Regions from separate parts of the Sphingobium wonjuense genome, predicted to be linked through region 1. Evidence: predicted binding sites of a transcription regulator. Region 1 holds the regulator's gene; each other region holds the start of a gene.
The links. Region 1 encodes LexA, which represses DNA repair genes until DNA is damaged. Its sites were predicted from a motif close to GTTCCNCNCTTGTTCT; they were not measured.
Positions count from the first base shown of each region.

Region 2: the regulator LexA is predicted to act here: its motif matches at 4,677-4,692, upstream of U5A82_RS21480 (LexA family protein).
Region 3: the regulator LexA is predicted to act here: its motif matches at 6,506-6,521, upstream of U5A82_RS20970 (MmcB family DNA repair protein).

Region 1 is NZ_JAYKZY010000002.1:1,835,432-1,846,139, reverse strand. Features, by position in the region: gene U5A82_RS12925 (hypothetical protein) at 1-1,113, shown strand, start outside; gene U5A82_RS12920 (hypothetical protein) at 1,172-2,254, shown strand; partial or broken gene U5A82_RS12915 (sensor histidine kinase) at 2,251-3,629, shown strand; gene gltA (citrate synthase) at 3,700-4,986, opposite strand; gene gltX (glutamate--tRNA ligase) at 5,007-6,428, opposite strand; partial or broken gene U5A82_RS12900 (ComEC/Rec2 family competence protein) at 6,498-7,475, shown strand; gene U5A82_RS12895 (hypothetical protein) at 7,536-8,012, opposite strand; partial or broken gene U5A82_RS12890 (ComEC/Rec2 family competence protein) at 8,119-9,300, shown strand; gene lexA (transcriptional repressor LexA) at 9,291-9,962, opposite strand; gene U5A82_RS12880 (molybdopterin molybdotransferase MoeA) at 10,035-10,708, opposite strand, start outside.
Region 2 is NZ_JAYKZY010000003.1:29,771-40,478, forward strand. Features, by position in the region: gene U5A82_RS21450 (hypothetical protein) at 62-319, shown strand; gene U5A82_RS21455 (Fic/DOC family protein) at 322-1,368, shown strand; gene U5A82_RS21460 (hypothetical protein) at 1,389-1,601, shown strand; gene U5A82_RS21465 (hypothetical protein) at 2,262-2,504, opposite strand; gene U5A82_RS21470 (hypothetical protein) at 2,541-2,879, opposite strand; gene U5A82_RS21475 (Y-family DNA polymerase) at 2,943-4,205, opposite strand; gene U5A82_RS21480 (LexA family protein) at 4,210-4,641, opposite strand; gene U5A82_RS21485 (DUF262 domain-containing protein) at 4,895-7,147, opposite strand; gene U5A82_RS21490 (phosphoadenosine phosphosulfate reductase family protein) at 7,259-8,098, opposite strand; gene U5A82_RS21495 (hypothetical protein) at 8,095-10,708, opposite strand, start outside.
Region 3 is NZ_JAYKZY010000002.1:3,461,390-3,472,097, reverse strand. Features, by position in the region: gene U5A82_RS21010 (TonB-dependent receptor) at 1-1,307, opposite strand, end outside; gene pdeM (ligase-associated DNA damage response endonuclease PdeM) at 1,497-2,156, opposite strand; gene trhO (oxygen-dependent tRNA uridine(34) hydroxylase TrhO) at 2,223-3,050, shown strand; gene U5A82_RS20995 (hypothetical protein) at 3,217-3,477, opposite strand; gene U5A82_RS20990 (M48 family metallopeptidase) at 3,482-4,198, opposite strand; gene U5A82_RS20985 (YcgN family cysteine cluster protein) at 4,179-4,616, opposite strand; gene U5A82_RS20980 (SCO family protein) at 4,604-5,299, opposite strand; gene U5A82_RS20975 (ankyrin repeat domain-containing protein) at 5,341-5,952, shown strand; gene U5A82_RS20970 (MmcB family DNA repair protein) at 6,000-6,494, opposite strand; gene U5A82_RS20965 (cell wall hydrolase) at 6,603-7,268, opposite strand; gene U5A82_RS20960 (DUF1491 family protein) at 7,443-7,796, opposite strand; gene U5A82_RS20955 (PaaI family thioesterase) at 7,786-8,256, opposite strand; gene U5A82_RS20950 (PTS sugar transporter subunit IIA) at 8,243-8,710, opposite strand; gene hpf (ribosome hibernation-promoting factor, HPF/YfiA family) at 8,882-9,478, opposite strand; gene dnaQ (DNA polymerase III subunit epsilon) at 9,564-10,256, opposite strand; gene coaE (dephospho-CoA kinase) at 10,290-10,708, opposite strand, start outside.

The DNA of each region.
Region 1 (10,708 bases):
GGTTTACGTGCGAGCCTTTATTTCGCCGGTCAGACGCTGGTGGAATATCAAGCGCGACAGGCGGTCAGGGCTGGTGCCGATCGCGTCATGATATTGGTCAGCGTCATCACCCCCGCACTATCGCAAGCGGTCGATCGGCTAAGCGCCGACGGAATCGCGGTGGCCTTGGTGCGCGATATGGTGTCGATGGTGCGCGACGCGCCGCGCGACAGCGACATAGTATTGGTGGCGGACGGCGCGATCGTATCGCAGGCGCATGTCGACGCCATCGGCGGGACAGACGGCAATGTCATGCTGGTCACCGACGACAGTCGCGCCAGTGCGCCGTTCGAACGCATCGATGCGGGCCAGCGCTGGGCCGGTCTGGCGCGGATCAGCCCCGATCTGCTGTTCGGGACGCTGGACATGATCGGCGACTGGGATCTGGCGCTGACGCTGGTGCGGACGGCGGTGCAGAAAGGCGCGCGGCGGATTACGGTGCCGCAGGACGACCTGCTGGAAGGGCGTGTTGCCCTGGTGGAAAGCCAGACGCAGGCGGATCTGGTGGCGCAGGCGGTCACGGCGGTCGGCGCGGGGCGGGCGCGATCGCGTGGCGGCATCGAACATTATTTGCTGGCGCCCCTGGCACGGATCATCAGCCCGCCGCTTATGCGGATGCAGGTGCCCGGACTGCAAATCCGGATCGCCGCCATCGCGCTGGGCGCGGTGGCGCTGGTTCCCGTCGCGCTGGGCTGGCCTTTGGCGGGTTTCTTCCTCCTGATTGGCGCATTGCTACTGTCGGAAGTCAGCGACCGGCTGGGCGACCTGGCGTTGCGCGCGCCGGTGAAGGGATGGTTCGGCTTCGTCGCGCCGACGACCATATTGGCGGGCATCCTATTGGCTGGCGGCAGCCCATTGGCGGCCGATCTGGTGTTGTTGCTGGCAATCCTGATGGTCGCCGATCGATGGGGCCGGACCGGATCGGCACGGCCATGGATGATCTTCACGCCGGGTACAGCGCTGTCGCTGTTGATCCTGAGCGGCGTTGCGGGCGTGATGGCGAACGGGTTACGCGTGGCAATCCTGCTGGCGATCGCCTCTGTCGGCGTCATTCTCCTGAAAAAGCCGGATTAAGCGATTTTCGTCCGCACGGTTTAGTGCATTTTAAGGACGTGCGATTATTCTGACCGGTATGAGCGCCCCTTCGTTTTCCACAGGCTTGACCAACAACGGGTCGATGGCGCGCGCCGTGTCGGGCCTGACCGCCGTTCCGCTTAGCCATGCTATCGATCTGGCCTTCTTTTTTCCTGACGAAGGGCAGTCGCGTTCCGACGCGCTGATCGCCGAGACGCGCCGCCATCTGGGTGGTTGCGTCACCGCGATCGAGATCGCCTTGCGCCTGTCGCTCGGCCATGCGCCCGACGTCGCAGCGGCGCTCGACCGCTGGCCCGCGCCGCTGGCCTGGTCGATGATCGCTTCCAACTCCAGTCTGATCGGTCCCGATCTCTTGGCTCATATGCAGATGCGGGCCGGTGTGACGCTGATGCTGCGGCAGTTCGGTCAGGGTGATAGCGAGCAACTGGACGACGGTGACGACGGCGTCCTTCCGCCTGCGGACGACCCCCGACTGGGCGAGGCCGTGTCGGCTCTGGCGCTGGCCGAGGGGCGCTGGCTCGCCACGGGCGGAGAAGATGCCCCGATGAAGCCGGACCTTCCGGCCGAACATTTCGCCGACCTGATGTGGAGCGTCGCTGCATGCGTAGGCGTCGTGGCGGAGCGGACCATGACGGATGGCGGCGATCGGCCGCTGGCGGCGTTCGATCGATCGGGCTGGGCGCTTTTGCGTGACCATGACGAGGCATCCTCGCCGATCATACAGGCCGATCGCCTCGTGCGTCTGATGGGCAGCCAAGCGGATGCGCCAGAATTGCTCGGCGGGTTGCTGGACAGGCGGCGCTTCCTGCTCTTTGCCGCAGTCGCTGCGCGACGGTTGCGCATCGATATCATGCAGACGCTCACTCTGCTGGTTACGGGACCGGTATCGCAACTGCCATCCTTATGCCGGGCCCTGGGGGGATCGGCCGCCGATTACCGCCATCTATTGTTGGCCCTGCGCCCGGTGCGGCCCTTCCTGTCCGACGCGGCGATCATCATCGAGTCGGAGCGCTATGAAACATTGACCGAGGCACAAGCGGACAGCGCCATGCGGGCGTTTCGCACATCCCCCGTCCTGCGCACGAAACTGGATCATCTACGCGGAGTGACGTCCGCATGAACATGCCTGCCCATCCTGCGATCATCCGCGCTGCCCTGTCCAATGACGGTCGCCTGCTGAGCGCCGACGCGCCGCTGCTGGCGTTGCAGCGCGAGGCGGGGGCGGACCTGGGGGCGCCGTTCGCCGTCCCGCAATTGGCGGCGATCGCGCGATTGGCGGCGCGGCTGGGAGTCCTCGTGTCGCGACCGGTTGTCGCGGCGGCGCAGCGTGGCGACATCGACATGTGGGTGCGGGCGAAGCCGGACGACAAGGGCGTCAGCCTGTCGATCGTCGACTGGTGCGAGCGGCCGACGCCGCCGGTAACGGCCGTCGATGGTCGGCGGGAGGCCGATATCGCCGCTCTCGCCGATGGCTGGACCTGGCAAATCGATACGCAGCTACGATTCGAGATGGTGCTGGAAGGAGAGGGCGAGGGCGGTATACTGCCGGACAGCCCACCGGTGCCAGGTACGCGCTTCTCCGCCTATTTCCAGTTGGAAGCCGATAGTGACGGCGACATGGCGATGCTGCGTGGCCTGGCGCAACGCCTTGCCTTTCGCGACCAGTTGGCCATAATGGCGAGTGACGCGAACGCCCGCTATCGCCTGTCGGCCTTCCCGATGTTCGACCATGCCGGACAGTTGACCGGCTATCGCGGCACGGCCTTCCCCATGGAGCGGGCCGTGGCTGCGCCTTTGGTCGAAGAGGCGCCGCTGTCGCTCTATCCTGCGGAATTCGGGCGGAGGCTGGACCGGTCGCTGCGTCAGCCACTAGGGCGGATCATCGCCAACGCCGATACGATCAGCGCCCAGTTGGAAGGGCCGCTACGTCCCGATTATGCAGGCTATGCCCATGATATCGCCGCGGCGGGCCGCCATCTGATGGCGTTGGTCGACGATCTGGCCGATTTGCAGGCGATCGATCGGCCCGATTTCAGCGTCGCGGTGGAAGAGATCGACTTGGCCGACCTGGGTCGTCGCGCCGCTGGCCTGCTGACGGTCAAGGCGCTGGACCGCCGAATCACGATCGTCGCCCCCGCGCCGGACGCCACGTTGCCCGCCATTGGCGAATTTCGCCGGGTTCTCCAGATCTTGGTCAATCTGATCGGCAATGCGGTGCGCTATTCGCCGGAAGGAACGCAGGTCCGCATCGCGACCGAATGGGAAAGCGGCCAGGCGCGCATCGCGGTGATCGATCAGGGCGCGGGCGTCGCGCCGACGGATCGGGAACGCATCTTCGAAAAGTTCGAACGACTGGGCCGCGACGATGCCGGTGGCAGTGGGCTTGGACTCTATATTTCCCGCCGCCTTGCCAGAGCGATGGATGGCGACATTTGTATCGGCGGTGCGCCGGGGAAGGCGCACGCTTCATCCTGTCGCTGCCCGTCGGCGGCTGATCCCGGCTTAAAAAACGGCGCCTGATGGACGCCGTTTTCTGTATTTCAGTATCGGTCAGTTCCGTATCGATCAGCGCTGACCGACCGGAACATAATCGCGCTCGGTCGGGCCGGTGTAGAGCTGACGCGGGCGGCCGATTTTCTGCGCTGGGTCCGAAATCATTTCGTTCCACTGCGCCACCCAGCCAACGGTCCGGGCCAGCGCGAACAGCACGGTGAACATTTCGGTCGGGAAGCCGATCGCCGACAGGATCACGCCCGAATAGAAGTCCACATTGGGATAGAGCTTCTTTTCGACGAAATAAGGATCGTTGAGGGCGATCTGTTCCAGTTCCTTGGCGACATCGAAGACCGGGTCGTTGACGCCCAGCTTTTCCAAAACGTCCTTCGCGGTCTTCTGCATCACGGTCGCGCGCGGATCGTAATTTTTATAGACGCGATGGCCAAAGCCCATCAGGCGGAACGGATCGTCCTTGTTCTTGGCGCGGGCGATATATTCCGGGATGCGATCGACGGTGCCGATTTCGCGCAGCATGTTGAGCGCCGCTTCGTTCGCGCCGCCATGCGCCGGACCCCACAGGCAGGCGATGCCAGCCGCGATGCAGGCGAAGGGGTTGGCGCCCGAAGACCCTGCCAGACGCACGGTCGAGGTCGACGCATTCTGCTCATGGTCGGCGTGAAGGATGAAGATCTTGTCCATCGCGTCCACGATCACCGGATCGGGAATATAATCTTCTGCGGGGACGGAGAAGGTCATGCGCAGGAAATTGGCGGTGTAGGACAGGTCGTTGCGCGGATAGACGAAGGGCTGACCCGCCGAATATTTATACGCCATGGCCGCGATCGTCGGCATCTTGGCGATCAGGCGATGGCTTGCGATACGGCGCTGTTCCGGATCGTTGATGTCGGTCGAATCATGATAGAAGGCCGACAGCGCGCCAACCACGCCGACCATGATGGCCATGGGATGCGCGTCGCGGCGGAAGCCGCGGAAGAACGCAGTCAACTGTTCATGCACCATCGTATGGCGCGTGATCGTGTTGGTGAAATCTTCCAGCTCGCCCTTCGACGGCAGTTCGCCGTTCAACAGCAGATAGCAGACTTCCATGAAGCTGGACTGTTCGGCCAACTGGCCGATCGGGTAACCGCGATGCAGCAGGACGCCCTGATCGCCATCGATATAGGTCAGGCCGGATTCACAGCTGGCGGTCGACGTGAAACCGGGATCGTAGGTGAACATGCCGGTATTGGCGTAAAGCTTGCGCACGTCGATGACCTGCGGGCCGACCGTGCCGTCCATGACGGCATAATCCTTCGCTTCTCCCCCGACGGTCAAATTGGCTGTATTATCCGGCATATTGTTCTCCTTGAGTGCCATCAACCGATTGATGCGTGCCCTACACCGTTCAGTCGTTCCAAGCTCTCCTCTTTCCCCAGAAGGAAGAGGACATCGAAAATCCCCGGCGAGACCGTATGGCCGGTCAGCGCCGCACGAAGCGGTTGCGCCACCTTGCCCAGTCCCAGACCGGCATCCTCTGCCACACGGCGTATCGCGTCTTCGATCGCTTCAACCGTCCAGGACTGAACGGGCTGGAGAGCGTCGGCTGTCTTTTGAACCAGCGCGCGCGCGGAATCATCTAGCAGAGCGGAAGCCTTCTCGTCAAAATCGAGCGGGCAATTTTTGAACAGAAATTCTGCACCTTCCGCAATTTCATTAAGGGTCTTGGCGCGCGGCTTCAGCGAAGCCATGGCCTGTGTCAAGACGGACAGATTGGTATCCGAAAGAGTGATATCAAGCCGTTTTTCCACACGAGGCGCGACAAGCTTCGACAAGCGGACATCATCGGCTTCGCGTAGATAATGGCCGTTCAGATTTTCCAGCTTCTTGATGTCGAAGCGGGACGGCGACCGGCCGACGCCATCGATGTCGAATAGTTCGATGGCGCGAGCGATCGAGATGATCTCCTCGTCTCCATGGCCCCAACCCAGCCGCAACAGATAGTTCAGCACCGCTTCGGGCAGCATCCCCATCTCGTCGCGATAGGCGTCGACCCCCAGCGCGCCGTGGCGCTTGGATAACTTCGCCCCATCCGATCCGTGGATCAGCGGGATATGCGCGTAGATCGGTTCTGCCCAACCCATCGCCTTGATGATGGTCAACTGGCGGAAGGCGTTGTTGAGATGATCGTCGCCCCGGATGACATGGGTCACGCCCATGTCGTGATCGTCGACGACGACGGCCAGCATATAGGTGGGCGTACCGTCGGACCGCAGCAGGATCATGTCGTCCAGTTCGACATTCTGCACGACTACGCGGCCCTGCACGGCATCCTCGATCACCGTTTCGCCTTCACGCGGCGCCTTGATGCGGATGACGAAAGGCGCACCTGCGGGCGCTTCCTCGGGTGCGCGATCGCGCCAGCGGCCGTCATAGCGCATTGGCTGCTTGGCGGCGCGCTGCTGCTCGCGAAGTTCGGCCAGTTCTTCTGGCGTGGCGTAGCAGCGATAGGCGTGACCAGCGTCCAGGAGCTGGTTGGCGACCTCGGCATGGCGCGGCGTGCGCGCGAACTGGAACACGGCAGGCTCATCGCCGCCCAGGCCCAGCCAGTCCAGTCCGTCGAAAATCGCGGCCACCGCGTCGTCGGTGGAACGGGCGCGGTCGGTGTCCTCGACACGCAGCAGGAACTTGCCGCCATGGTGACGGGCGAACAGCCAGTTGAAAAGCGCAGTGCGGGCGCCGCCGATATGCAGGAATCCAGTCGGAGACGGGGCGAAACGGGTCACCACCTGCTTGTTCATTCCCGTTGCACTTGCCGTCATATTGCCTGACATTCGCCTTGCTGAACCATGGATGCGACGCCCCCTAGCATGGCTTTTGAGCCACGACAAACCTCGCTTGGCGCGAGGCCGCTCGCGTTGGCGCGCAGCGGGGTGGCGCTGCTGGAAAGCTGGCTGGAGCGTGAGCGCGAACAGATCGGCCTTTGGGTGCCGATCGCGCTGGGCGGCGGCATATCCGCCTGGTTCATCCTACCCCATGCGATGGCATGGCTGGCCTTTTGCTGCGGGGCGTTGGCGATGGCCTGCATGGGGGCGATGCTCCCGGCCGGCGGGCGGTTGCGGCGGATCATTGTCGCGGGTGCAATATTGGCTTGCATGGGCTGCCTGCTGGTCTGGGGGAAGGCAGTGATTCTGGGACAGCCCCCGCTTGCCCGCGCAACCTTCGTCCAGTTGACGGGCGAGGTGACGGGGGTGCGACCGGTCCCAGCGCAGGCGATGGTGCGCGTGATGCTGCGTCCGGTCGATGCGCCCGATCTGCCGACAGTGGTGCGCGTCAACATGGCTGAGGCCGACGTGCCAGTGGGACTGGGGGAGGGCGCGCGGATCCGATTTCGGGTCCGCTTGATGCCGCCTGCACCGCCGAGCGTGCCGGGCGGCTACGACTTTGCGGCGCGCGCCTATTTTCAGGGGATCGGCGCGACGGGGAAAGCGCTCAAGCCGATCGAAGTGCTGCATCCATCCACGGTCTCACCGTCACTGCGGGCCAGATTGTTCGAGCACATACTTGATCGCGTTGATGGCCCAGCGGCAGGCATAGCGGTTGCGCTCGCGACCGGGGATCAGGGCGCGATATCCGACGCCGATGCAGAGGCGATGCGGCGCAGCGGCCTTGCCCATCTGCTCTCGATCAGTGGGTTGCATGTGACGGCGCTGATCGGCGCGGTCATTTTTCTATTGATGCGCGTGATGGCGCTGAGCCAGCGGGCGGCGTTGGGCTGGCCGCTGATGCTGATCGCGGCGGCGGGCGGAGCGCTGGCAGGGATCGGTTATACATTGCTGACAAGCGCGTTATAGGAGTCAAACCCTGATTTATCCGCAGTTTTGAGCGATTTTAGGGCAGAATGGCATTCAGCACGTTGAACTGATGGGCCAGCCCGTTTTGTCTCGCTTTACCTTGCAACGCTTTTCGATCGGACCGAAAATGACCGATGCCCGCTCTCTCATGTATTTTGCGGCGGCAAAAATGTCGTCCAGTTGAGAGCTTATTCCTCCTGCCTGTCCTCCTTGTTGCTTTGAACAGCCGCTCTCGGTCGAAAGCACTTTGGATAATGACTTTTTGGTCCGCAAATCGTCATAAGAGACATAGTATCGACCGATACATTTTTCGTTCTTGTGGATGACGATCAGTTCGTGTCCGATGTCGTAGATGTAGAACGGAGGGGCAGAAATGCCGACCCTCGTGTCTTTGTTCTCGCAATGCCTTTGACGATGATTTTCACATATCGCTTCGGAGTATGTCACCGCTCCAAACATGCGGGTGATTGGCTCATCCACGGTTATGTCTGAAGTGGCTGCTGCCAGAACAAATGCGATGTATGATAGCATTACAGATACCTACGGAACGATTGCCGTGCGATGATACCCAAAGATCGTGAACAGGATGTTTCGTTCGCTAATGCTGGCCCTTGTTCGGCATTAACCATAGGCCTTAACCACACCTACCGGGGCCGAGGTTCCCACGGTGCGGTCATGCGTTGCTGCCTTGTTGGTGCTGGGCGGACTGGCGATGGGCCGGGATGCCGTGACGCTGCGCCTGGTGGCGACCGGCGCGCTGGTGGTACTGGCGCTATGGCCCGAAGCGCTGGCGGGGCCGAGTTTCCAGATGAGCTTCGCGGCCGTCACCGCGCTGGTGGCGCTCGCCGAACATCCGCGGTTTCGCGCCTTCGCTGCGGCGCGGGATGAAGATCTGGCGCGCAAGATCGGGCGCGCCCTGGCCGTGACATTGGCGACCGGCATTGCCGTCGAACTGGTGCTGATGCCCATCGCCCTGTTCCATTTTCATAAGGCGGGCCTGCTGGGTGCATTCGCCAATCTGATCGCGATCCCGCTTACCACCTTCGTCGTCATGCCGCTGGAAGCGTTGGCGTTGCTGCTGGATGTCGTGGGCCTGGGTGCGCCTGCCTGGTGGCTGACCGCGCAGGCGTTGAACCTGTTGCTGCTTCTGGCCCACAGCGTCGCCGCCAGTCCGATGGCGAGCCTGCTGGCGCCGACCATGGGCATGGCGTTGTTCGGGTTGACGGTCGTCGGGCTGCTGTGGTGCCTGCTGTGGCGAACCGGATGGCGCTGGCTGGGCGCTGGGCCGGTCCTGATCGGGGTGGTCGCGACATTTGTGGCTTCGCCGCCGGATATTCTGGTGACGGGCGACGGGCGGCATGTGGCGGTGCGAACGGGTGACGGTATGGCCATACTGCGCGACCGGGCGGGCGAATATGTGCGGGATGTCCTGTCCGAAAGCGCGGGTTATGATGGCGAACTGGCGGCGATCGCGGATTTGCCGGACGCGCGATGTTCCCGCGATCTGTGCGCTGTCCGCCTGACCGATAGAAAAGGGCGACCATGGCGGCTGCTGTTCACCCGCAGCGATGCGCTGGTCGCGCGGCGCGACTTCGCCCGCGATTGCGCGGCGGCGGACATCGTCGTCAGCGATCGCCGCCTGCCACGCTGGTGCAGCCCGCGCTGGATGAAGATAGACCGTCGGCTGCTGGCGCGCACCGGCGGGCTGTCGATCAGCCTGGATAGTGGCGAAGTTCACACCGTCCACACGCCCGGTGACGCGCATCCGTGGATAGTTCGGTCCGTTCGCAGGCCATGGCGACCAAAGCCTCAATTATAGCGGCGCAGCAGCCCCGCCAGCTTGCCTTGGATGCGGACCTGCCGTGGATCATAGACCTGGGGTTCATAGGCGCTGTTGGCCGGATCGAGCCGGACCCGGCTGCCTTCGCGGCGGAAATATTTGAGCGTCGCTTCCGCCTCGTCGATCAGGGCGACGACGATCTGGCCCTCGCGAGCGACATCGGTACGCTGGATGAGCGCAAAGTCGCCATCGAGTATGCCCGCTTCCATCATCGAATTGCCCGAGACTTCCAGCGCATAATGGTCGCCCGCGCCCAGCAGGGCGGCGGGGACGGACAGCATCGTCTGCCCCTCCATAGCCTCGATCGGGACGCCGGCCGCGATTCGACCGTGCAGCGGGATTTCGATCACGTCATTGGCGGCGATCGGAATGGCGGGCGCAGCCTTGGGCTTGAGCGCGATCACGGGTGCTGGCGGGCGATGCATCGCGTCGGGCAGCTTCAACACCTCCAGCGCGCGGGCACGGTTGGGCAGGCGGCGGATGAAGCCGCGTTCTTCCAGAGCGTTGATCAGGCGATGGATGCCGGACTTGGACCGCAAATCCAGAGCATCCTTCATTTCTTCGAACGAGGGCGACACGCCGCCTTCGTCCAATCGGGTCTGAATGAAGCTCAGCAATTCCTGCTGCTTGGGGGTCAACATCGCGGTCCTCCGTGGAACGTATGAGGAACGCATAGGAAACAGATGAAGGTTAGTCAAGCACTCCCGAACACATCATAGCGGCAGGATGACGACGCGTGTTCCTGGTTGTGCGGGTGGCGATCCGGCAGGGCGCAGGATCACGCAATCGGCTTTCGCCATGGCGGCCGTGGCGGCGCTATCCTGCGACGTTACCGACACAATGCCATCAGGCGCACGCCAGGCGCGCAGATAGTCGTCACGGTCGCCCGTGGCAGGCAGATGAGAGGCCAGCGATGCGTCGGTCGCCAGCGGCAGCGGATGGGTCGCGCCGCCGACATGGCGGACGAGTGGCAGGAGGAACAAGGTTGCCGTCACGAAGGCGGAGACAGGGTTGCCCGGCAGGCCAAGGAACATCGCGTCGCCCAATCGTCCTGCCATGAGCGGTTTGCCCGGCCGCATCCTGATCTTCCAGAAATCGAGCGTCCCGCCAGCGCGGACGAAAGCGGGGCGCACCAGATCATGGTCGCCGACGGACGCGCCGCCGGTCGAGACGATGACATTGGCGCTGCCGGCGCGTTCCATTGCGGCGACCATGGCGTCCATATCGTCCGGCACGATGCCGAGGTCGATCACGTCGCAGGGCAGGGCCGCCAGCAGCGCCGCCAGCATCGGCGCGTTAGACGAGGGGAGGAAGCCGGGCGGGGTAGGCGCGCCGGGCGGCACCAGTTCATTGCCCGTAGATAGCAGCGCGATCCGCGGACGGCGGC
Region 2 (10,708 bases), on a different contig from region 1:
AAGTGATTTGTTGAGGAATCACGATAGGCAGAGTAGGGTTAACGGGGAAGGATGATTGGGGATGGCGCAGATGGATCTTGAGGCATTTCGCGAGCGCGTTCGAGGCATGGACTTCGAGCGCGGCACGCCCGAGCAGGTCGCATTCTGGCGAGAAGACGTTGCCGATGCGCGCGCCAATCTGGTCATCGAAGACATGACGCCCAGCGATGACGATGATGCCTTGTTCGCCATAATGCTCGACGAGGGCGTCCCGCCCTCGCTGATGGCCTCGATCATTCTCGGCCTCTACGAGCCGGGAATGCACTCTGTTGCAGGCTGACATTGGCCGACGATCCCTACACCTATCCCGGCACCGACATCCTGCGGAACCGGCTTGGACTTACCGACGATGCCACGCTCAATGAAGCCGAGCGGCGGCTGACGATGGCGCGCGGCGCACAGGCCGCCCGCCAGACGTTCCTCAGTTCGGCCGATGGCTATCGAACGCTGCACAAGCACCTGTTCCAAGACCTCTATGATTGGGCAGGCGAGGATCGCAGCGTCAACATCGCGAAGGGTGGATCGAGCTTTGCCGCCCCCCTCTATATCGCTCGCGAACTCGAAAAGCTGTTCGCCGACATGGCGGCGAAAAATGGCTTTCGCGGCATCGCGCGCGACGAGTTTTTCGACCGGCTTGGCAACCACATCAACGAACTCAACGCCATTCACCCTTTCCGCGAAGGCAATGGGCGCACCATGCGCCACCATGCCGCCCATGTCGCGCGTGAGGCAGGCCATCCCATCCGTATCGCCTCGATCGACAAAACACTCTGGATGGATGCGTCGCGGCATGGCTTTCTGACGGGAGATCATCGCGCGATGGCGTCTGTGCTCGCTGCCGCTGCGGTTCAGCGCGACGCCGCGCCGGAAGCGCGCATCGGCGCGCATGGGATCGCCTTGCTCCCCCAGCGCGCGCCCCCGACAGCCCAGCGTTACCGCATCACCATGAACAAGGTGCGCGAGGAATTGGAGCGGTATCTTCCGCCCGCTCGCCAGCAGGCTGGTGAGCGTCTGAGAACGCTAATCGACCAGGATGCGCCGTCAGAGAAGATTGCCGCCGCGCGCACCGAACTGGCCTATGTCCGGCATGCCAAGGGGCCGGTCTATCAATCCCATCTCCTGACCTATCTGGGGGTGCGACAGGTCGATGCGGTCATTTCGGCCGAGCAAACACCGTTGGAGCGCGTGCGGGAGATCGGGGCGGCCTTGGGCGTACAGATCAACGGCCAGCAGCCGGTGCAGCTTCAGCGTGCGGTTCGCGCCCTGGAGCGACCGATCCTGCCCCCGGCCACGCGCCCGGGCAGGAACGGCTTGCCGCCGCGTTCCTGAAGAATTCACCCGAAAGCAATATGGCCGACAGCCGGTTGGCAGCGGCACAAGGCATCGTCGATGCTGCCATGCAGACTGCCCGCGAGCGCGGAGAAAGCGCACGTATGGTCGTTTCCATCGGGGAATCCACCCGCCAGCTCGTTGCCGACCGGATCAGAACGGGCAGCGCAATGGATACACTGCTTGGCGAGGCACACTCGCCAGCCCTAACCACCAAGGATCGCAGCCGCTGACTCGTGCGATTACGTCGAGAGCGCATTTCGCGCGGCATTGCAGTCCGATCAATCTGCGCTGTTCGCATCTGTATCGGTTTGGTCGTCAGGCAGCCTGAGAGGCGTGAGATTAAGGTGCAAAGGTGGCGGATTGTCCTGTGAATCTTTGTACCAAGGATACAAAGCATAGCGGAAAACGGGGGCAACCAGCCAAGTCCCGTTGAAATCGAGCGTTGGTTCTTGCCATATCGGCACGTCTCGTAAGAAGCCTCTCCCCCAGCGCTCGCCCAATAGCTTTTGGCGCTCTCCAACAGGTTGTCGTTCCCCGGTTTTGCGATCCGATTGTAAAGAATATCCCAGCCTAGAGCCTCTAATATTCCGGCGTAGCGTTCGCTGAGATAAATAACTTGGGCAGGCTTGGTGTTGAGCTGATGACAGGCTCTAACAAAAGCTTCAAACTGTAAGGCGCGTCCGCCCGTCTCCATGCTAGACCAATCTTCAGGCTTGATATTCAATCGGTCTGACAGAGATTCAAGGCTGCAACCGCTAGCAATTCTAAATTCTCGAAGTACGATCATACATATACTGGCGAACGTCGTCATCGGTTTGGCGCCAAAGTACATCGGGGTATCTTTCTGTGAGGTAGGGTAGTCGGTGCGAGCCATGCGTGGTGAAGCGCCGTCAGACGCGCTCTTGAGCCAGTGCCTCCACAGCAGCATTGACGGGGGCGGTCAGCTCTGTTGCGAACTCCTCTATCTTTTCCCGGCATATTGCCAAAACAGCGTCGGTTACATGATTTCCACGGACGATGTTTTCCTCGCTGATGAGCCGCGCGCGCGCAGGAGCATGTACGATGTCGATCGCAGTCAGCGCGTTCCACAGATTATAGCTGCGGATGCGGTAGCTTTGTCGTGCGTAAGACACAGATTCCAGTCCTGTACGCACCATTTCGTAATGGGCTTAAGTCATGAGGATACGCTTGGATAGGTCCCATTCGGCGTTCACGGCTTGGGATGCGCCTGGCAAAACACTCTTCAGCAGTGCCAGGGCTTCTCTAATTAGGCGCTGCTCCTCTTGCTGTTCACGCTTGCGTTTTTGGTCCTCTAGCCACAGCGTTGCCCACACCGTCAATGCGACGCCGATGACAGCAGCGCCGGCCTGAAGCCATTCGCCGGCAGTGATAGTGGCAAGCCGACCCCATATCGCAGTTATGGGCAGCAGCATCGGCACGAAGACACCGCCGACAGCGCCTGCGGCGAGACATGCAGCGATTTGGGGCGAGTTGAGATTTTTCTTCACACCTCTTCTTCTGTTCGTCCGTTTTGAGATGCAAGACATGTCAGCGATTTGATTTCTCGCCTGCTATCGAGCGACCGGGATTTCCTTGATTTTCGTCGTCCAAGCCGGACTTTTCTGCGAGCGTTTAGTATCGAAGGAACGGGCACCACTTCCCTGAGCCGCCAGGACTATGGTGTTGCGGCCGAAACGCGCGTTGATCCCATCCATCGCGGCCAACAGTCCGGGAGCCTTGGGGTCGGGCACGGCGAAAAGGTCTGTCTGTCCCTTTCCTTCCGGCGTCAGATCCTCAAGCAACACGCCGCACTTGTTATAGACCCCTCCAGGCTGAAACATCGCATCCATCATCTTCCCCGCGATCCCGACGATCACGCGCGGATCGTTAGTCGGCGGTGAGAGGCGAGTTGTTCGCGAGGCCGACGGCGGGTTAGGCCGATAGCGTGAACCATGCGCAAAGGCGATCAAGCGCCCCGCAGCCAGACCCTGCGCTCGTATCTTTTCGGCGGCGCGGGCGGCGCGGCGCGCCATCGCCTCACGCAGTTCTGCCGGATCGGTGATGGGTTCGCCGAATTGGCGTGTGACGGCCGTTGCCTTCAGTGGCTCTGGCGCGATCTTGAAATCGTCGCACTCGACGCCGCCCAGCTCGCGGACGAGACGTTCCAGCACCACCGTACCGACATCGCGAGCAACAGCCGGTGGCAACGCGGCCAGGTCAGCGGTCGTTCTAACACCCAGCGTGCGCAAACGCGCTTCCAGTGCCCCTCCGACGCCCCATACTTCCCCGACTGGCCAGTTCTCGAACAGGCGTCTGCGTAGTTCGACATCATGAAGGTCTACAACCCCGCCCCATATTTTTTCGCTAGCCTTCGCGAGTGCGTTGGCGACCTTCGAGAGCGTGCGCGTCGGGCCGAGGCCGATCCGGGTTGGGAGGCCTACGGAACGGGCGATGTCGTCACGAACCAGGTGTGCCATCTTCACGTTCCCCAAGCCGTTCGGCAGTGCAGGCAAGCGGAAAAAGCTTTCGTCGATTGAATAGATTTCCATCACGTCAGCATGGTCGGCGATCACTGCGTTGAAGCGCCGATTCAGATCTGCATATAGTTCGTAATTGCTCGACCGGATCTGGATGCCGTGGCGCTTGATCCGGTCGCGCATTTTGAAGACTGGATCGCCCATGCGGACGTGAAGCGCCTTGGCCTCCTCGCTACGCGCGATGGCACATCCGTCATTGTTCGACAGGACGATGACTGGCACGCCGCGTAGCGTCGGATCGAACAGCCGCTCCGCGCTCACGTAGAAGTTGGATATATCGACGATGGCCCAAGACATGCGCCTATCGCCGGTAGTCGCGGACGCCGGTTCGCACGACACCCCATATTTCAACACCATCTGCTGGCGTCGGCTCATAGCATTGCAGGCTATTGCGGGCTTCAAGGAGCATGGTGCCGCGGCGGGAAGTAAGCTGGCGGCAGACAAATCCACCATCGACGATCGCGATCACGATATGCCCCTCAACGGGGCGAGTGTCCCGATCGACGACCACGACATCATTATCGTTGATGCCGGCGTCGATCATGCTGCTGCCGCTGATACGGAACACGAAACTCGCGGCCCGATCGAGCCGAAGCAGCTCGATCAGGCTTATCGCGTCATCCTCCCAGTCTTGGGCGGGGCTTGGAAAGCCGGCTCCTGCCGCTCCAACAATGCGAAGGACGGTTCCCTTCGGCACAGCGGCAAGCGGGACCGGCTGCATCGTCGGCAGCATGTATGATTCCCTTCGCGTCTATTATAGCGCGAAATGGAACAAAAGGTGAAAATGTTTGATTTCGGGCGGACCCATTATCCTGATGAGAAGTCTGCTCGGAGCCAGTAATCCAAGGGCTGGAGGGTGGGAAGTTTGCCCTCCCCTGACTTAATTGGCTCCCTATCCCCTGCGGCGACGAGCTGGTGCTCGTGGGGAACTAGCCACGGGTGGATGGTGTCCCAAGCCAATTCCGCTAGCCGTATCGAGCGAGTGGCTATGAACGCTTCATCCCACGGGCCTGTAAAACCGCTGATTGATTGGCACATAGGCAGATATGAGGATTTTCTACCAACTCGGCCGCTCTTTTCCCGGGATTAAAACCAATTGCCTGACCGTCGGAGATCGCCCGTCTAGCTTTGGCAGCCGTATTGGCACCAAACATACGATAGAGAATGCGTTTCTGATCCCATCCGCGATTGGCCAAGATGTCGTTTTCGACCGAGGGAATCAGGACAAAATTTCCAAGGCGCTGAACGGTACGGCGCTCTGCGTAAACATCAACAGGCCATCCCGGGCTGTTAGCCGAGTCTGGAGCCACATGCTCAACGGTCAGAGTATCGTCGTCATCCCATTGATCCCGCGTCAGTAAATTATTGGTCCCGCGGCGTGCCTTCGCGATCAACCCTGGAGCATCATCATCCGGCGCCGCGTCATGCGAGGCAGCGAACAGAAGAAATCGCGTTACCGATTGGCCAGTCTTGTAAATGGCTGTAACACTGGTGTCTCGAACCCAAGTATCACGGTCCAGTCCTTCGGCATCCAGCTTAGCTTGCAACGCCATTCGAAGATTTAGGATCGAAACGGCCCCCCCTGTTTGTCGACCTAATGCGGCGCCCCCACCAATCCCGCGAGACATCAGTTCACGATAGACGCTATCGATGTTTGCCGTGCCTCCTTTGGCGGCACGCCAGAGCATGGAGAAGGCGGCAACTGCCTTAATCGCGGCGAAAAAGTCGCTGGCAGCTGCGTCCTTTTGAGCTGCGCCAGCAGTCTCAAAGGCCGCGTGGAAGCGAGACAGAGGCGCGAGGACAATATCGTGTCGGATTGTGCGTAACGCTTCAAAGCAAAACTCGGCTACCGGGTCTCGGCGAGCTGGGTCTGACAGTAGTTGCGGATTTCGACGCGGTCGGGGCCTCCACGCGGCACCGATGAAATCAGCCGTGGCAGCGAGATGCTTGACGAAGGCTAGCTTTGCTGGGCGAGTACGCGCTGCAGCATATTGATCTCTGAGGTATCGGCGCTGATGGCTCAAATGCTTTTCTAAACGATGGCCATTTTCAGCTAAAGCAAAGGGTATAAGCAGCGAACTTGTTGCTGCCAAACGCTGTTCGGCGTTTTTGAATTGATCAAGAAAAATATGAACTTTATCAATAGAAGATCTCGATGCAGAAGTAAGATACCTCGCTGATGTCTCAAACTCAACGACCTTTGGTTTAAAGGTTTCAAATGCTGTCAATGGTTGGCCTGTAGTGTTCAATGACTCGAACATATCAAATGCGTAATCTTCATTACTAGCATCGATAACTGTGGCCGCCATACGAAAATTCACATATCTTGCCAAAGCAAGTAGACGAATAGTGCTTGCGGCCTCACTATAGTACTCTTTTTCTTCGTCATACAGTAAAAAAGCGCTCACAAGAGGCGCGGGGAGATGGGGCCACAATTCTGCAAAGACCGTTTGTGGGCCGTCTACTATTTGCGTGATAGTAGGCACGGACAGTGTCGGGTGATCAGCGGAGGCGAGCTGCTCGACCTGCTCGGCCAGATTTGTCATCGCGTTGACCAGTGCTTCGTGTCCGTCAATTGCTGATCCGTCTGCGTCGGTACCGTCGTAGACAAAGCCCTCGTATTCCTCGTCTGCACGTTGGGCGTTTTGGTCGTGTTGTATGTAAGTCCAGATTAGCTGAGCGATAGGCGAGCTGTATTTTGCATTATGGGCATATCTGGACCATCGGTCTTCAATAGCGCGGACCATGCGGGGGTAGAGGCGGTTAAGCTCGTTGGATCGGCGCCCTTCGAACTGGAACGTTTTTGCAAGATCATCGAGAAAATCAGCTGCATCGTCCTTGATCGCGAGAACCGCAGGATCGTCAGAACCGTCCATTTCGGCGACGAGTTGGCTTAAACGCTCATGAAAGATGATGTTAAGAATGATGACCGTACAGAGGCGCTGCTGCCCGTCGATGATTGTGACTACACGTCGTGGTAGTTCGCGGTCCAAGGGTGGAGGTGCCGCGACCAGCGTGTTGCCTTCAACAATGATAATTGAACCGAGGAACCTGATTGAGCTGGCGTCCTCGACGAGGCGCTCAAGCCCAAGTGTTGCATCCTCAAGCAGTCGGCCGACATGTCCGCTGTCCCAGGCATATCCACGTTGATAAGATGGGACAAAACATCCTTGTCCCTCAATGGTCAGAAAATCGTACACACTCTGAGATTCTGCGTTGAAAATTTGAGTGATGTTCATCGGCAACGCAGGCTCTCCTGGCACGGGAGAACGCGGCCTTGGTCTCCCTAGGCCGTGAGCTTAACGATGGGCATCAATCAGCGCCAGCCTATAGGCTGACCCCTACCGCAACTACTTGTGGCAGATTACGCAGCCACTTGCTGCCTCATCGACCCCATAGACATCGTCAATCGTGTCACTCATTGGACCCGCTAACGGGTTGATCGGACGCCGTTTCCGCAACCGTTCGAGGCGCTTTTCGTAATCTTTTTCTATCGCATCGACCCTTTTCGGTTCGATCAGCTCAGTAAGACTTTCGCCCTGGCTCCAAGTAAACGGCGACCCACCTTCAAGCGCCGTCTTTTCATAAGCAACAGCTTTTTGAAACTCGCCTGGATGATGCTTAGCTAGCCTAACCCATTCAATTTTCTGCTGAAAGAAGCAAAAAGTGCATCCCGATCGGGACCGCCAGCTATAATATTCCGGTTCCCCTACGTCAGCGTTCTCGAGCAGCTCAATCACGCCAGCGCGGTCAATCCCGGCATCGCGAAGTGGTAGATGCACAAGCATGTTCTCATGTGTCGCCTGATAGCCTTCGCGGGACGGCTCATCTGCACGGATTGCTACATAGGAGTGAATCGTCGTCCCGGCCTCCAGTGCCGGCCTGATCCAGTGCTCCAATGGGCGCAGTTTTAGCTGCCTTGTGCACCACCTTGTACGCGGCGAAGGCAGAAAGTTTCCATATTCATCAAGCCAGAAATCAAAGTCACGGTCTGGGTTGAGCCGCTTGATCGGCTTACCCAAGAAGCCTTCAAGCCGATCAAGGAAGGAATATACCTCGGGCAGCTCCTTTCCCGTGTCCGTGAAGAAATACTCAATGGGCAAATCAGGGCGATGCTGACGCATGTAGACTGCCAGGGCGGCGCTATCTCGCCCGCCAGAGATACCCAAGATATGGCGTTCTTGCGTCATGCAGCCTCCATATCCTGATCGGCCGCCAACGTAGCGACGGCGCGGGCCAGCGCGGCCATTCGTACCCGATCAAGACCATCCTTTTTGCGCAGCGTCTTCAGAACGATCTCTGCCAGAAGCGCGGCATCTGCCTTCTCCGCTTCGGTCAAAACGAAAGACTGAAGAAGGGGGGGCGTGCGAGGATCTACCCCCACAACCAAAGCGAGCGCTTCGGTATTGGAACGCCGATCCCGAACCACGGCTAGGGCCTCCAACTCCCGGAACTGGCGACCGAAACGGGCCATCTGCAGCAATGCCTGCTCTCGATCGCGGTCAGACCACCCGTGGGCAGGCTTGTGGACGAGCACGCTTGCCACCCCTTCAATGTCACCCTCCCCGCCTTCGAACGCTGCTGCCCGCATCGCAAACCCTTCAAATGCATAATCATTTGTGAGGTCTTTGATCGACGCGGCCCGTTCTTGTGCTCCGAGGAAGGTGACAGGATCGACGGCCAGAGCTTTTGCTAAGGTGGTCCGTAGATGTGCTAGGAGCGTTGGATAAGCCTGAGCCGCCTCTTCAAGGGCATCTATCACTAGTTGAGACGTGAGGCGTTCTCCTAGAGCTTGGGGCAGCGCCTCAAACAATAGAGCTTCCGGATCACGGGCTTTCAGCACCACGCTACGCACCTTCTTTGCGTCGGCAGATACCGTGTCAGTTCGCTGAGCGTAGACGGTAAGCCCTTTGAACCTTTGAAAGAGTGCCTGTGCCACGGGGAGGGACGAGCTGCCTCCTTCAAGGCCAAAGTGACGTGCTAAATCGCTCAGGAATGCCGCCTCTTTGGTGGACCGATCAACCCGCTTTATGCGGATCTCAGCAGGCTTCTGAAGCAGCTTATCTACAAAAACGTCATCGAATTCGGTCTGAAATACGCCATCCAGATAGACGGCGAGATGATCTCGGTTGGCCAGCAAAATCGCTAGAGCCAGAACCGGCATGATCCCAGCTTTCATTCCGAAAGGAGGGCGCGCCCACACCGCATAGGCTTCAGCCAGAGAGATTTCTGAAGCATCCGCTAGGATGGACCAGGCTGCCTTGAGCGTTGGTCCGTCCGAATCCGCCTGTGGCTCACGGAAGTCAAAGTGACCCTTCTTGTCAGCGCAATGGATGCCGAAGGGCTTCAGCACAGTCAGGTACAGGCCCATCTCTGCTGGGAAGCCCTCAAAGCCAAGGTTTGGCTCATGAGGGTTCCGAACCATTGCGTAGCCAAGTTCCCGCAACGCCGCCATCGCACTTGAGGACGGACGGTCGCGCTGAAGAAGCTCACTATGGAGTACGGGAGCTTGGGAGTACGCCGTATCAGCCAGAGCGGTAGCAATGATGGAAACTGGCTCTCGCAGCGATTTCGGGGGAGCAGATGCAAGCCACCACCGAGCCCGGTTTAAGGCTGCTTCCAACTCACGGTGCAGAACGTCAACGCTGCCCGCCCGTCGAGCCGCGATTTCACGCCGGGCAATCCTGTCCCCTTCAAGCTGGGGATGGTCCCTAAACACCCGCTCAACGGCGAACAGGTCCGATGCGCTCGATCGAAGGGTGTGGCTATTCGCTGCCCCGGCGATTGCCGCGACAACACCAGCTTTGTGAAGCTGCTTCGCGATCGCTTTGCAGCGACTATCAACATCGGAAGCCTCCAGCGAGCCGTCATTAAGGGCGAGAATGAGCATTCCGCTCCCTCGGCTCCGGCGAGCTGTCAAACGTGCCGCCAGGTCAACAGCCGCATGTTCGCGGCCGAGAAGATAGACGACAACCTCAAATGTTCTGAGGGCACCAGTTTTGAAATAGTGCCGCTTCGCTGTTGCGAAGCCAAGTCCGACCCGCTCAGGGATCAACGCAAGCTCCTCTGAATCCAGCGGGGCAGTTGCGCGGGCGATAGCGTCTTCGAGATCGAAGTCGCTGCCCGCAAACAGAGCATAGCCGCCAAGCCGGGGCTGCCTAATCAAGACGGCCCATTCAACTAGATCGCTGATTGCCTCAGCGCGTTCAGCTGCACTTATGTTTGGTATGGCCGCTGAAAAAACGTCGTCGGCAAGCGCGAGACCTGATCCGTTACGGAAAAACTCAATAACTGCCGCCGCTTTTGTAAGGCGAACGTGAAGAGAATTACCTTTAGCGGCAGCTCGCTCTATTGCTTCAAACGCTAGGCTAAAGCGATTGCCGTCACTTCCATTCGATAGAGCCATCCCGAAATTAGAGGCGAGATAGTCCCATAGACTATCTGGATCATAGGTTTCGTCGAGGCTGCTCGTCGTTTCTAAGAAGTTTTGAAATCCGTGGGGCTCAGCGGAGCTAAGAAAACCAAAGACGCTGCGCTCATTCTGCGCGAAGCGTTGTCGGGAAACCGGCCCTAAAAGCAGTGATGTCACTGGGTTTAGGGGCCACGTCGCTGCAAGAGCCGCCGACAATATCGCTACGTCAGTCGGCTTCCGGTGTGCGATCGCTGTGGCAACAAGATTTGCCTGCTCATTAGCGGATTTCGGTCGATGGGTGCTGGTGATCGCATTGCCCAGCAGCGTCACGGTTTCGTCAGCGCCGGCCAGAAAGGGAATATCCTGATATCTGCCTTGCACCTTCGCC
Region 3 (10,708 bases), 1.6 Mb from region 1:
GTGAAATTACTGTTCAAACCCGCGCCCGCCATCAGGCGGCAGGCCGCGAACCGGCCATAATCCGCGCCGAAGCGGATATTGTCCTGCAAGGTCAGCCGTTCATTGGCGTAATAGCCGCCGACCAGCCAGTCGAGCTTGTCCGCGAAGGCCGATCCCTGCAGCCGCAATTCCTGGGTGAAGGTCTTGAACTGGCGATAGGTGTTGGGATCGCGATAGAGCAGGTCGGCGCGATTATAGTCGTAATCGCCATAATCGCGGGACTTGTAATCGCGGTAGGCGGTGATGCTGGTCAGCTTCGCCCCGCCGAAATCATAGTTGATCTCGCCCGATACGCCCCAATCCTTGAGCTTGCTGACATATTCGCGGCCCGGCGTGACATGCAGTTCGCGATCATAGGGGTCGGTAGGGATCATGCTGCCCTGGCCCGCCAGGATCGCCGCGATGCGGTTGAAAGGAGCAGTGTCATAGCCATTGCCCGCCGGACGCCGTTCGCGCGATTCGATATAGGCCGCGCCGCAGCAGCTTTCGTCGCGATTGGTATAATCGCCGATCAGGCGGATCGACAGCGCGTCGTTGGGCTCGATTAATGCCTGACCGCGCAGGAAATAGCGGTTGCGATCGTTGGTATCACCAACCTTGTTGCCCGCACCGTCGACCAGCTTGTAGAAACCGTCGCGCTTGCTCCAGACACCGTCCAGGCTGAGCGCGACGCCATCGGCGATCGGCCCCGTGATACGGCCCGACAGACGCCAGTAATCATAATTGCCGTATGTCGCCTCGGTCTTGAGGTGGAATGTGTTCTCCGGCGCCTTGCTGATGATGTTGATAAGGCCAGCCGACGCATTGCGGCCGAACAGCGTGCCCTGCGGCCCGCGCAGCACCTCCACCCGCTCGATCTCGCCCAGTTCGTTGAGGCCCGCACCGGTGCGCGAGCGATAGACGCCGTCGATGAACACCGCGACCGAGCTTTCCAGCCCAGGATTGTCGCCGACCGTGCCGATGCCGCGAATACGGGCCGACGCATTGGCTTCGGACCCGGTGGAGGACACAAGCAGCGAAGGGGCTAGCTGGTTGAGGGTGCGGATGTCGCTCGCGCCGCTATTCTGCATCGCGGCCGCGCCCACGGCCGATACCGCGATCGGCACGTCGGACAGGGGGCTGGCGCGGCGGGTGGCGGTGACGATGATGTTCGCATTGCCATCCTCGACGACGGGCTGGGGCGTCGCATCTTCCTGCGCCTGCGCGGTGGACGCACCCAGGACCAATGCAGCGATGGCGGCAGATGTCCAAAGACTCTTGTCTGTCATGATTGGTCTATCCTCTCCTGGCCTGCGCGACTTTTCGCCGCGTCGGGAATGGGGGTGATTATGCTGACACAGCAGGGCGAAGGCAAGAGAGCCTAGCTTTTCCGGGATTTTTAATGGGGTGCCGCGCAGAATGATCATGTCCTGTTGCCTATCGGCAACAGCTTAACATCTGCTTTCCGTAACGTCGCCTTACGATAAGGGAAAGCGCAGAAGTCGGTCGGCGACCGGCACCAAAGCGGCCGCGCCCGGCCCCACCGCCCGGCGAATCTCGCCATGCCCCGCATCCAGCCCCCCGGTCAGCGCGCCGAGCGCGGGCATGATCAGCTTCGTCGCCGATCCCACGAAGCAGCGCCGCGACACATGCCGACCGCGTAGCGACAGGCGCAGCTTGGGATGGAAATGGCCGGAGATTTCGGGACGCGGGTCGTCCGCTGCCGCCTCATGCCGCAGCCAGATGCCCTCGACCTGCGCTTCCGTCACCCGGCGACCACCCGGCATGGCCATAACACCGACGTCATGATTGCCCGTGATCCAGGTCCACTCCACCCGCTGCGTCAGCGCATGGAGCCGATCGCGGGCGCGAGGGTCCAGCCGCGCAGCCCCATCGGCGTCATGGAAACTGTCGCCAAGCGACCAGACCGCCTCCGCGCCGGTACGGTCCACCAGCGCCTCGATCACGTCCAGTGTCGCCTCGCTATCATGAGGCGGCAGAAACTGGCCGAAGCGCGCAAACCAGCTCGCCTTTTCGAAATGCAGGTCGGCGACCAGCAGCGCCCGCTGCGCCGGCCAGTAAAGCGCGGCTTCGGGCAGCGCCATAAAGGCATGACCTGCGAACGAAAGGGGAACCATGCCCCGCCTATGCGCCTCTACGCCGCCGCTTTCAAGAGGGGGCGCAAAGGCCTATAGGCGCTTGCCATGTCTGCTTACACCGTCGCCGCCCTCTATTGTTTCGCCCGCTTTCCCGATCCGGCCGCGGTCGCCGCCGACCTGCGCGCGCTCTGCGCCACGCTGGACACATGCGGCACGCTGATCCTGGCGGGGGAGGGGATCAACGGCACCGTCGCGGGCAGCGCGGACGCGATTGCCGCTCTGGTCGTGCATATCCGCGCGCTGCCGGGCTGCGCCGACGTGGATGTCAAATATTCCGGCGCGCAGGACGCCCCCTTTGCCCGGATGAAGGTGAAGGTGAAGGCGGAGATCGTGACGCTGGGCGTGGGCGACCTCGATCCGGCCACTCAGGCGGGCACGCATCTGGACCCGGTCGACTGGAATGCGCTGATAGCCGATCCCGACACCGTCGTCATCGACACGCGCAACGCCTATGAGGTTGCGGTGGGCACGTTCGAAGGCGCGATAGACCCGGAAACCCGGTCTTTCCGCGAATTTCCAGCCTGGTTCGACGCCTTCGCCGCCGACCTCAAGGCGCAGGGTCGTAGCCCCAAGATCGCGATGTTCTGCACCGGCGGCATACGCTGCGAAAAATCGACCGCGCTGGTGAAGGCGCGGGGCTTCGACGAGGTCTATCACCTCAAGGGGGGCATCCTGCGCTATCTGGAGGAAATGCCGCAAGCCGAGAGCCGCTGGCAGGGCGATTGCTATGTCTTTGACGAGCGGGTGACGGTGGGCCATGGCCTCAAGCCTGGCGACTACACCACCTGCCGCGCCTGTGGCCTGCCCCATCCGCACGACGCGGCGCATGATTGTGCCGGGGATGAGACCGGCGCCTGGCCGCATCGGGGGTAGACTATTTTTTCAGTCCAATTCAACCGTTCGTGCTGAGTAGGGACTGAGCTTGCCGAAGGCCCGTATCGAAGCACCCAGCGCAGCACGCGATCCCTCGATATGCCATTTCGACTTCGCTCAATAGCTACTCAGGACGAACGGAAGAGATCGAAAGTTGCGAAGCGGCCTAAACTGACATCTCCACCAATTCCGCTATTTCGAAATCATAGCGTTTCCAGCCCCGCATCTTTGCGCCATCTCCCGCCGCACCGCGCAATTTCTTCGCCTCGGCCAGCGAGCGCGTATGGCCCCAGAAAACCTCGGTCTTGCCATTGTCCAGCACCGCGACGATCCGCCAATAATGGGTGAAGGGATCGGCGGTCGGCCCGATCGTCTTCACATAGCCGTCCGCCATGGTGGCGGTCAGATAGCGTTTCCTGCGCGCCACGTCCTTACGCCCGATAGCGGTGCAGGCCCGCGCCATGCGCCCGCAGCCATTCGCGCGCGGGGCGGGGGTCCGCGCCATATATCCGCTTGTGCGCGGCATGAAAGGCCGGGCTGTGATCCATGTGCAGCAGATGCGCCAGCTCATGCGCCACCGTCGCGCGGCGCACCTCCGGCGGGCACAGGATCAGCCGCCAGCTATAGCGGATCGCGCCCGACGACGCGCAACTGCCCCAGCGGCTGCGGGTGTCTCCCACACCCACCGACGCGACGATCAGGCCATGTTCGCGCGCCAGCTCCTGGCTCTCCGTCTCCAGCACCGCCCGCGCCCGCATAATCAACCAGCGCTGCACCCGCGCGCCCACCGATTCCGCCGCGCCGCCCAGCAACAGTCGGTCGCCCTCCAATCGAATGGTGCGCGTCGCCCCCTCGACCCATTCTATTATGACCTCGCGCCCCTCCAGCGGGAACGCCGCTCCATGCTCCAACAGCGTGATGGCAGGCTGCTTCGCCATCTGCGCCCGGACCCAGCCTTCATGATCCTGCGCCCATCCCAGCGCCTTCTTCAGGTTCGCGCGGGTCGGCAGTGACAGGCGCAATGCCCCCCGCGCGCTGTCGATCGTCAATCGATAGGCCCGCGCCCGTGCCGACCGGCGCACCAGCACCGGCATCGCCACGCCGTCGATCAGGATCGTGGCATGCGGATCAGATTTCGCGGTCGACAAGATGATGTTCCCAGTCCCCGGCGTCGGCTTCCGCCACGGTCCAGCCGCGCACCAATTCCTGCGCGCGATGCACCGCCTCCCGATCGCCACAGACCAGATAATGCCAGTCGGGCAAGGGCAGCCCCTCTTCGCGCAATCGATAGGCGCAGGTGCGGGGCAACCAGCTGATCTGCTTCACCTTGGCCGGGGTCAGCCGCACGCAGTCGGGCACGAATTTGCGCCGGTCCTTGTAATTGGTGCATTGCCCGCTGTGGCGGTCGAGCAGCTTGCAGCAGACATTGGTCGGGTAGATGTGCCCCGTATCCTCATCCTCGGCCTTGTGCAGGCAGCATTTGCCGCACCCGTCGCACAAGGCTTCCCATTCGGCCTTGTCCAGCTTGTCGAGCGGTTTTTCCCAGAAGTGTTTCACTTGACCCATTTTTCAAGGAAGGCGGCGACCTTGTCGGGCGCGCCTTCATCCACGTCGGGCGTGCCGGGATCGTCCACCGGCACCAGCGCGACCGGCTTGCCGTCGCCATCGAACAGATAGGGCGTGCGGCTGTGGCTGATCAGATAGTCGCTCGCGGCCCCGCTCTTTTTAGACGCCTCTTCGGGATTGTAGATCACCACGAAATCCTTGGCGACCTTCGCGATCTGGTCCTTCGTGCCGGTGAGGCCGATCAGGCGCGGGTGGAACGCCGCGACATAGCTTTTCAGCACGGCGGGCGTGTCCCGCTGCGGATCGACGCTGATCAGCATCGGCTGGACTTTGGCGGCGAGGGCGGGCCTGGCCTTCTCGAACATCGCAAAGCCCTGCATGATCCGTTGCAGATCGATTGGGCAGACGTCCGGGCAATAGGTATAGCCGAAATAGACCAGCCGATACTCGCCCCTGAAATCGTCCCACTTGGTCGGCTTGCCGTCCTGGTTGGTCAGGGTGAAGGGCGCACCGATCCGCGCGCCGGTCAATTCACCCTGTTCGCTGTCCCCGCTTGATGCGTTCCCGCCAGCGCCCATATTGCAGGCAGCCAGCAGGGCCAGGACGGGCAGGGCCACACAGGACAGAGCCCGATAAGGCAGGATGGCGGCGGCGGCGTCTTTGTTCATGGCATGGCCAGCCATGCCCTGCTAGGACGCGATTTGCAAATGCAACGGGGCGCATGATGAAGACGAAGCTTTTTTCCACTCTCCTCGGTTCGATGGCGCTGGCGCTGCTGGTCCCGGCGCCTGCGCAGGCGCAATTTTCGGACAATTATAATTTCCTGAAGGCGGTGAAGGACAAGGACGGGCAGAAAGTGACCGACCTGATCCAGAAACCTGGCTCCACGGTGGTCAACAGCCGTGACGTCACCACCGGCGAAAACGCGCTGCATATCATCGTTGCCCGACGCGATTCGAGTTGGCTGTCCTTCCTGCTGGCCAAGGGCGCCAATCCCAACCTGACCGACAATGACGGCAACACCCCTTTGATGGACGCGGTGCAGGGCCGGTTCGAGGACGGCGTACGCACGCTGCTCAGCTTCAAGGCGCAGGTCGACAAGGCCAATGGCAGCGGCGAAACCCCGCTGATCCGTGCCGTGCAATTGCGCGATATCGGCATCGTCCGCCTGCTCGTGGCGCAGGGCGCCAACCCCACCAAGCGCGACAGCATCGCGGGCATGTCCGCGCGCGACTATGCCGAGCGGGACAACCGCACCCCCGGCCTGATCGAAGCGCTGGACGCCGCCAAGAGCGCCGCCAAGCCGACAGGGCCGGTGCAGGGACCAACCTTCTAAAAGGCAGGATGCGTCATTCGGGCCTCGCCTCGATGGCGCAAACAGCTTTACCAGCCCAGTTCCGCCGCATGATCCGGATCGCTGATCGCCGTCAGCCGCCGGGCCGCGCGGCGGGCGAAGCGCAGCGTCTCCGCCTTGCGCCGGGCGGCCGCCAGCGGTTCCACCGGGGCGGGGCGGACCAGTTCGGCATCATATTGATCCGCGACGATCAAGCCGGTGCGGGCGGGCCACAGCGCCTCGCTATCAAAGGGCGACAGGTCGAACCCGGCGGGCACCGCCCAGTAGAAACGGTCGCAATAATCGAAATAGTCGGGCCATTTCATGTCGCCCAACAGGTCCGCCCGGCTGCATTTGATCTCCACGATCGTCAGTCGCCCGGCGCCGTCGATCGCCATGATGTCGGCCCGTCGCCCATTGGGCAGCGGCACTTCCAATATGCCGCTCATGTCGTGGCGGAAAAATAGCCGCAACGTCCCCCGCGCCACGGCCATCGCCGTGCCGTCGGTCAGGGGAGAACAGCCGGTGATCTGGGCGCTTATCATGGCGGCACTTTAGAACAGGAAGAGAACAAAAGAAAAGGCCGATTCGGATATCCGAACCGGCCCACCATTCTCGCCATCGCGAACAGGCGCGTCACCCGCGCCCCACGCTCAGCGATAGAAGATGTGATTGTCGATCATAGCCAGCTTGGCCTTGCCCCAGCCCGGCGAAACGCGGCGGGCGTGGAAGAAGAGCGCGCCTTCCGCGCGGCTGTCCCAGCTGTCGTTCGCCGCGATCTGGGCGATGGCGACGGCTTCGCGCCAGCTGCGGCTTTCGGTGCGGACCGGCGGCATGCCATTGCCGCGCACGAAGCTGAACTGGCTGGGCTGGTAGACGACGCCGCACAGGCTGTTGGCGAACCGGCCCGACTTGGCGCGATTGATGATCACGCGGGCGACGGCCAGTTGGCCTTCCAGGCTTTCGCCCTTGGATTCGAAATAGACCGCACCGGCCAGGCACTGCATGTCGCCGTCCAGCTCCTCGGGCGCGCCTTGGGCGTCGACCAGAGCAGCGAGGCTGTTGGCCTGCGCATCGGTATCGGAAGAAAATTCGGAGTCGGCCCGATGGGCCGATGCCAGCGGCTGCGTGACTTCACGCGGCGCGGCGAAAATGACGGCGGACTGAGCGCCTGTCGCGGACGTTGCGGGGAACGTCTGGGGGAAGGAGGTGGACGTTGCGATCGATTCACCGGCGATCGACATGTCGGATGCAGAGACCGCTGCGGCAGCGGACAGGGCAAAGGCTGCGGCAATCGCAGCTTTCAAACGAAAACTCATTACAACTCAAAAACATGCGGTTCTTGGCCGGAAACGTCGTTTTAACCCATATTCTCTGACGTTCGGCCGCCCCCCGTCTGCGTGTTTACCGGCCCCGCCTCCCGTTGGGCGAACTCGGCAACCTGCGCGTTGGCGTGGGGGGCCTGTGCCGAAACCATATCGGCCTGTCAACGATCAGCAGAGTGTTTCCACGGCAAACCGTTCCGCTTCCGGGACGTCGAGTTCGATGACCCACAGGTCGGGGTCCGACCTGCGTCGCCGCGCGACATAGTCCGCCAGCGCTTGTCGTCCTTCCTCGGGGGCAGGACCACAGCGCATTAACGCATGACCCCCGGCAAAGTTCGATACCCGCTCGAACAGGCCGGTTTCCTGCCCTTTTTCAAGCGCCTGGACGAGAATCACGCCGCTGATGGCGTCGCCCTTGACCAGGATCGTGGCAAAGCCGCCCGCCGCCATAACCCGCCGCCGCAACGCGCCCACCAGCATCGCGCTGGTCAGGCGGGCCGACGGATCGGGGTCAGAAGACATAGCCGGGCAGCGAGGATAGCGGGAATTGCGATCGCATGAACGTGCCGGTGCCACGCCCGACCTCTTCGCCATCGGCATCGATCAGGCTGGCTTCGGCCACGTAGACGCGCCTCTTGCCGCTGATCCATCGGCCTTCCGCACGGATACGGCCCGGCGCAATCGGCCGGGTGAAGAGCAGGTTGAAGGCGGTGGTCAGCAGAAACCGATCGCTGACCAGGCTGTTGGCCGCATAGAAGGCGGCGTCGTCCAGCATCTTGAAATAGACCGTGCCATGCACCGCGCCGGCCGCGTGAAACTGGCTTTCATCGACGTCGAAATCGATGACCGAACGGCCCGCTTCGCTGATGGTCAGTTCCGACCGGAACAGGGTGTTGATCGGGGCGGAGCGATAGAGATTTTCCAGCGCGCGAAAATGCGCCGTCTCTCCGCTCGCGCCCGATGCGCCGTCAGGCTGCGTCACGCGCCTCGCCGCCTGCCAGCAGCGCGTGCAGCGCCTCGGTCGACTGCGCGCCGCGCAGGCGGACCACCTGGCCTTCGTCGCGCAGATAGCGGGACACGCGGGCCAGCGTCTTCAAATGTTCCGCACCGCTGTCGACCGGCGACAGCAAGGCGAAAACGACATCGACCGGCGCATCGTCCACCGCGTCGAACGGCACCGCCGGGTCCAGCAGCACGACCACGCCGCACATACGGGTCAGGCCCGCAATCTTGGCATGGGGAATGGCGACGCCGCCGCCGAAACCGGTCGACCCCAGCCGCTCGCGTTCAAACAGCGCGTCGCCGACCTCGTCCGCGTCCAGATCATAGGCGCAGGCGGCCAATGCGGCGATCTTCTGGAATAATTGTTTCTTGCCGTTCGCCGACAGGCCCGTGGCGAGCGCTTGCGCCGAAACGATGTCGTTGAAGTTGACCATGGTAAATCCGAAACGGCCGAGCTGCGCGGCCAAAATCTTCGCGCTATGCCTCGGGCAGTGAAAGCCCGGCCCCATAAGCCCCCTGCATCATCAGGTCAAGGCGATGGGGTTGGGGAAGGGGGGTGCGGCCCCATGGCGCCAGATGCGCCACAGGACCGCGACCCGTCCATTCTAGGCGCGCGGTTCGACCCAGCCGATCGTACCGTCATGCCGACGATAGACCATATTATAGGCCGACGTACCGGCATTGAGGAACAACAGCGCGTTGGTATTGCGCAGGTCCAGCATCATCACCGCGTCCGACACGCTGGCTTCGGGAATGTCGACGCGGGTTTCCGCGACGATCAGGGGCGCGTCGGCGGCCTCTTCATCCTCCTCCGCATTGCCCGCGAAGATGGTGTAGCCCGCGCCATCGATATCATCAATGCTGTAGCTGCTCGCCCGCTGCGCTTCGGCTGCAACCGCCTGACCATGGCGATCGCGCAATCGCCGCATATAGCGCACCAGCTGCCGTTCGATCTTGGTGGCCGCCTGATCGAAGGCGGGATGCGCCTCCTGCGCTTCGCCCGATCCCTTCAGGATCAGGCCGGTCATGACATGGCAGACGATATCGCAGTGGAAGGCGCCATGGGGTGCCTTACGAAAGGTCACCTGGGCAGAAATCGTGCGGGAGAAATATTTCTCGGCCATGGCCTCCAAACGATCGGTGACATGGCTCTTGAGAGCCTCGCCGGTTTCGACCTGATGCCCGGAAACACGAATATCCATATGCCTTCTCCTTATTTTTGCCCGGCCGCCAGGGAAGCGGCCCGGTGGATATGGAGGCAGGGAAAACCGGCTTGCGACCGGTCGTCTATGCCTCCTGCAACCAGAGCGGCTCTTTCAGCGTCGCGACAAACGCTGCATGCCGCTCCAGTTCCTGCGCGCTGGCCGTAAAGACCCGCGCAGGCCGCACAGGGCGAACCACGGTGGATGCCGTCAGTTCCGCCCCGACGATCTCTTTAGCCTCCTCCTGTGCCAGACCCAGGCCGATCTGACGGCCGCCGGTCAATTCGATATAGAGCTGCGCCAGCAGTTCCGCGTCGAGCAGCGCGCCATGCTTGACGCGATGGCTGCGATCGATGCCGTAGCGGGTGCAGAGCGCGTCCAGGCTGTGCTTGGCGCCCGGATGCAGGGTGCGGGCGATCGCGACCGTGTCGATCATCCGATCGAGCGACACCTCGCCATGGCCGCACCGCCGCAATTCATGATTGAGGAAGCCGAAATCGAACCGTGCATTATGCGCGACCAGCGGGCTGTCCTCCAAAAAGGCGAGCAGGTCGGCGGCCCCGGTGTGAAACAACGGCTTGTCCGACAGGAAATGGCTCGACAATCCATGCACCGCCTCGGCTGCGGCGGGCATGTCGCGCTGCGGATTATAATAAGCGTGGAAGGTGCGGCCGCTGGGCACGCGATTGATCAGTTCGATGCAGCCGATCTCGACCAGCCTGTCGCCGGATGCCGGATCGAATCCTGTCGTTTCGGTATCGAAAATAATCTCGCGCATCGCCCTCTTCGTTTCGACTCTGTGGGCCAACCCTTATCCACCTGTCTTCGCGCCAAGGCAAGCGACCAGACGGCGCACCTGCGCGCGCGTGTCGGAAAAGGTCGTACCGCTGTGGATGATATGATCGGCCCGGGCGCGTTTTTGCGCGTCGGGGGTCTGGAGGCGCAGGATCTGGCGGAATTTCACCACGGTCATGCCCGGTCGCGCCAACACCCGCCTGCGCTGCTTCCACGCCGGCGCGGTGACGACGATGACGCCATCCACCCGCTTCTGCCCGCCCGTCTCGAACAGGAGAGGTATGTCCAGAATGACGAATTTGCGCGACCGATGCCGCCGCAGGAACAGCCGCCGCGCGTCCTGCACCGCCGGATGGACGATCGCCTCCAAAGCCCGGCGTTCCTGGGGATGGCCGAACACCGCCGCGCCCAGCTTCGCGCGATCGACCCCCTCGC